Regions from separate parts of the Streptomyces sp. cg40 genome, predicted to be linked through region 2. Evidence: riboswitches for the same ligand, from Rfam matches in the RefSeq annotation. Region 2 holds a riboswitch; the other holds the start of a gene.
The links. Region 2 has a riboswitch for ZMP and ZTP ahead of ACQHII_RS44110 (bifunctional 5,10-methylenetetrahydrofolate dehydrogenase/5,10-methenyltetrahydrofolate cyclohydrolase). Riboswitches for the same ligand answer to the same signal wherever they lie in the genome.
Positions count from the first base shown of each region.

Region 1: it holds a riboswitch for ZMP and ZTP, as region 2 does, so the genes downstream of both, ACQHII_RS19025 (glycine hydroxymethyltransferase) here and ACQHII_RS44110 (bifunctional 5,10-methylenetetrahydrofolate dehydrogenase/5,10-methenyltetrahydrofolate cyclohydrolase) in region 2, are expected to answer to the same signal.

Region 1 covers NZ_CP190128.1:4,322,720-4,325,093, reverse strand. The annotation lists gene rocD (ornithine--oxo-acid transaminase) at 1-894, opposite strand, end outside; ZMP/ZTP riboswitch at 986-1,075, shown strand; gene ACQHII_RS19025 (glycine hydroxymethyltransferase) at 1,107-2,374, shown strand, end outside.
Region 2 covers NZ_CP190128.1:9,767,533-9,769,906, reverse strand. The annotation lists gene ACQHII_RS44120 (MarR family winged helix-turn-helix transcriptional regulator) at 1-48, opposite strand, end outside; gene ACQHII_RS44115 (hypothetical protein) at 108-947, shown strand; ZMP/ZTP riboswitch at 976-1,060, shown strand; gene ACQHII_RS44110 (bifunctional 5,10-methylenetetrahydrofolate dehydrogenase/5,10-methenyltetrahydrofolate cyclohydrolase) at 1,082-1,930, shown strand; gene ACQHII_RS44105 (CU044_5270 family protein) at 1,932-2,374, opposite strand, start outside.

The sequences.
Region 1 (2,374 bases), 5.4 Mb from region 2:
CTCCAGCGCCACCGCGCACGCCAGCGGATTCCCACCGAACGTCGACCCGTGCTCCCCGGGCCGGAACACCCCCAGCACCTCCGCGCTCGACACCACCGCCGACACCGGCACCACCCCGCCGCCCAGCGCCTTCCCCAGCACATACATGTCGGGCACGATCCCTTCGTGCTCGCAGGCGAACGTCCGTCCCGTCCGCCCGAGCCCCGACTGGATCTCGTCGGCGACGAACAGCACGTTCCGCTCCCGCGTCAACTCCCGTACCCCCGGCAGATATCCGGCCGGCGGCACCAGCACCCCCGCCTCGCCCTGGATCGGCTCCAGCAGAACGGCCACCGTGTTCTCGCTGACCGCCGCCCGCATCGCGGTGAGATCCCCGTACGGCACGATCTCGAAGCCCGGGGTGTACGGCCCGAAGTCCGCCCGCGCCTCCAGGTCGGTCGAGAAGCCGACGATCGTCGTCGTACGGCCGTGGAAGTTGTTGCCCGCCACCACGATCTTCGCCCTCCCGTCGGGCACTCCCTTGACCCGGTATCCCCACTTCCGGGCCGTCTTCAGCGCGGTCTCCACCGCCTCCGCGCCCGTGTTCATCGGCAGCACCAGCTCCATGCCGCACAGCTTGGCCAACTGCTCGCAGAACGCGCCGAACCGGTCGTGGTGGAACGCCCGCGACGTCAGCGTCACCCGGTCCAACTGCGCCTTCGCCGCCGCGATCAGCCGCGGGTTGCCGTGCCCGAAGTTCAGCGCCGAGTACCCGGCGAGCAGATCCAGAAAGCGCCGCCCCTCCACGTCCGTCATCCACGCGCCCTCTGCGCCGGCGACCACCACGGGCAGCGGGTGATAGGTGTGCGGGGTGTGTGCCTCGGCGGCGGCGATGAGGGCTTCCGTACTGGTCACGGCGTCTCCCGGGGGTGAGGGTTCCCCTTTCCTATCCTCGCCCGCATGGTGGACGCGGGAGCCGCACCGTCCGGCCCGCCCGGTAGGCTGACCGGCGGGCCGTGACTGGCGCGCTGGGATGGGACCGACCATCGGGGAGCGGCCCGAGCTGCAATGTGTGCCGTGCGCCTGGGCCGTACCGTGAACGCCGAACGCCACGTCCGGAGGTCCCCATGCCCGACAATTCCGCGCCCCTTTCGAACGAGTCCACCGCCTATCGCGCCGCCCTCGACGTGATCCGCGCCGTCGAGCCGCGCGTCGCCGACGCCATCGGCCAGGAAGTCGCCGACCAGCGCGAGATGCTCAAGCTGATCGCCTCCGAGAACTACGCTTCCCCGGCCACCCTGCTCGCGATGGGCAACTGGTTCAGCGACAAGTACGCCGAGGGCACCATCGGCCGCCGCTTCTACGCCGGCTGCCGCAACGTCGACACCGTCGAGTCCCTCGCCGCCGAGCACGCGCGCGAACTCTTCGGCGCCCGCCACGCCTACGTCCAGCCGCACTCCGGCATCGACGCCAACCTCGTCGCCTTCTGGTCGGTCCTCGCCGACCGCGTCGAGGTCCCCGCCCTCGCGAAGGCGGGCGTCCGCCAGGTCAACGACCTCTCCGACGCCGACTGGGCCGAACTCCGCCAGGCCTTCGGCAACCAGCGCATGCTCGGCATGTCCCTGGACGCCGGCGGCCACCTCACCCACGGCTTCCGCCCGAACATCTCCGGCAAGATGTTCGACCAGCGCTCCTACGGCACCGACCCGGCGACCGGCCTCATCGACTACGACGCCCTGCGCGCCTCGGCCCGCGACTTCAAGCCGCTGATCATCGTCGCCGGCTACTCCGCCTACCCCCGCCTGGTGAACTTCCGCATCATGCGCGAGATCGCCGACGAGGTCGGCGCGACCCTCATGGTCGACATGGCGCACTTCGCCGGCCTGGTCGCGGGCAAGGTCCTGACCGGCGACTTCGACCCGGTCCCGCACGCCCAGATCGTCACCACCACCACCCACAAGTCGCTGCGCGGCCCGCGCGGCGGCATGGTCCTGTGCGACGACTCCCTCAAGGACCAGGTCGACCGCGGCTGCCCGATGGTCCTCGGCGGCCCGCTCCCGCACGTCATGGCCGCCAAGGCCGTCGCCCTCGCCGAGGCGCGGCAGCCCTCCTTCCAGGACTACGCCCAGCGGATCGTCGACAACTCCCGGGCGCTGGCGGACGGCCTGATGCGCCGGGGCGCCACCCTCGTCACCGGCGGCACCGACAACCACCTCAACCTGATCGACGTCGAGACCTCGTACGGCCTCACCGGCCGCCAGGCCGAGTCCGCGCTGCTCGACTCGGGCATCGTCACCAACCGCAACGCGATCCCCGCCGACCCGAACGGCGCCTGGTACACCTCCGGCATCCGTATCGGCACCCCCGCCCTGACCACCCGCGGCCTGGGCACCGC
Region 2 (2,374 bases):
GAGTTCCTTCACCCAGAGGGCCACGTGCCGGTCGACCGAGTCCTCCACGTCTGCCTCCCGCAGTGGTTTTCTTGTGGATAGTTTTTCGCATAACTACCTTCCCCGTCATGGCATCCACAGCGAACGCGGTCATCCCCGTCGAGGAACTCATCGCAGCGGCCCACGAGTTGAGCGTGACGGGACGGTGGGAGCGCGCTTCCCGCCTCCTGGACGCATGCACCACGGACTCGTCCGAGCCCCGGGCGCGGATCGCCCGCGCCGCGGCTCAAGTCGCCCTGGAACAGGACTGGTTCGCGGGCACGGACACCGCGACGGCGCGTATCGAGGCGGCCGGGAAGGAGTTCCCGGGCGGCGACTGGGACGTGGACTTCGCGCGGCTGCGGAACACCTACCGCCGGCTGCTCGTCGTCGACGGACGGCTCCGCCTGGGCCCGGACGGGAAGGACCCGGAAGCCCTCACGTCCCTGCTCCGCGAGGCGGAGACGTCGCGTGACAGCGCGCCGGACGAGGGACGCCGGGGCTGGGCGGAGTTGTACCTCGGCCTCGTCACGGACAACCACTTCGCCGATCTGGCGGGGGCACCCCCGCACTACGCGTCCGCGCTGCGCGCCGCCGAGTCGGTCGACGACCCGTTGCTGGCCCGGGAGGCCCTGCGCCACCTCGGCGACCACGACCACGACGCCGGTGACCACCACCTGGCCCTGGAGCGCTGGCGCCGGGCGACCACGCTGGGCGCCGGCGCGGGCACCGTCCCCGGCACGCTCTCCCAGCAGCTGCTGCTCGCCGTGCTGGCCCGGGACTCCGGCGACGAGGCCGGGGCCGGGGCGCTCGCGACGGAGGTCGCCCGCTGGGCGGAGGCCATCGGGGCGCCACGCCTCGCGGCACAGGCCCGGGACTTCCTGACCGGCGTCGATCCGACGGCACCGCCTGCGGAGAACGGGGCCTGACAGCCGTAGGACTCTCTCGGTTAGGCTGTTCGTGGGTCGTGACTGGCGCTGAGGTGGAGCACCACCGTGGAGCGGCCCACGCGGAGTGAATGCCGTGCGCCTGGGCGAAGGGTCAACCAGCTCAGGAGTGGATCATGTCTCAGGCACGGCTCATGGACGGTACGGCGCTCGCGCGGCGCATCGTCGAGGACACGGCGAAGCAGGCCGCCGACCTCAAGGAACGCACTGGTACGGCGCCCTGTCTGGCGACGGTCCTGGTTGGTGCGGACCCGGCCTCCGTCACCTACGTCCGGATGAAGCAGAACCGCAGCCGCAAGGCCGGCATCGAGTCCCGGCACGTCGAGCTCCCCGCCACCACGACCACCGCCGAACTGGTCGCGACCCTCACCGCGCTCTCCGCCGACCCGACCGTCCACGGCATCCTGCTCCAGCACCCGATGGGCGAACACATCGACGAGCGGGCCGCGTTCGAGGCGATCGCGCCGGAGAAGGACGTCGACGGCGTCACCTTCGCGTCTTTCGCGGCGATGAGCTTCGGCCTGCCGGGCTTCGTGTCCTGCACGCCCGGCGGCATGATGCGGCTGCTCGACGAGTACGACGTCGATCCGTCCGGCAAGCGTGCCGTCGTCGTGGGCCGCAGCGCGATCCTCGGCAAGCCGGCCGGCATGCTGCTCCTGGCCCGCGACGCGACGGTCACCTACTGCCACTCCCGCACCCGCGACCTGTCGGCGGCGGTCCGCGAGGCGGACATCGTGGTCGCCGCCGTGGGCCGCCCCCGGCTGATCCGCGGCGAGGACATCAAGCCGGGCGCGGTCGTGCTCGACGCGGGCTACAACGCGGGCAACGTCGGTGACGTCGACTTCGACTCCGCCGCCGAGCGCGCCTCGCTGATCACGCCGGTGCCTGGCGGCGTCGGCCCGATGACGATCGCCACGCTCCTGGAACAGACCGTGACGGCCGCGGCCCGGCAGCTCGGGGTGTGATTCAGCGCGTCCACGCGCTGTAGTCCATGACGTCCCCGGCCTTGACGCCGTACTCGGGCTGGTCCTTCGTGAAGGTGCTCTCCATCCCGAGGACGGCGCCGGTGGCCGGATCCATGATCAGCATCAGCCGGCTGCCCGACTGCCGATACACGTACGCCTCCCCGCGCCGCCCGAGCCGGTCGGTCACCTCCCCCACCGGCCGCAGCCCGTCCGCCCCCGCGAGCAGCCGCGCCAACGCGGCCGCCTCACGCGCCCCGAGCGTCCAGTGGTCCAGCAACTCCTCCACGGCACCGAGGAGTTCGGGGGTGGTCAAGGGCGTCTTGCTGTACGCGGTCTCCTGGAGGTACGCCCGCAGTCCCGCCACGTCGTGCGGGGGCCGGGCCTCGGGCGGGACGTCGCTCCAACTCGGTGGATACGTAGTCTCCTTGACGACATGCCCGTCCT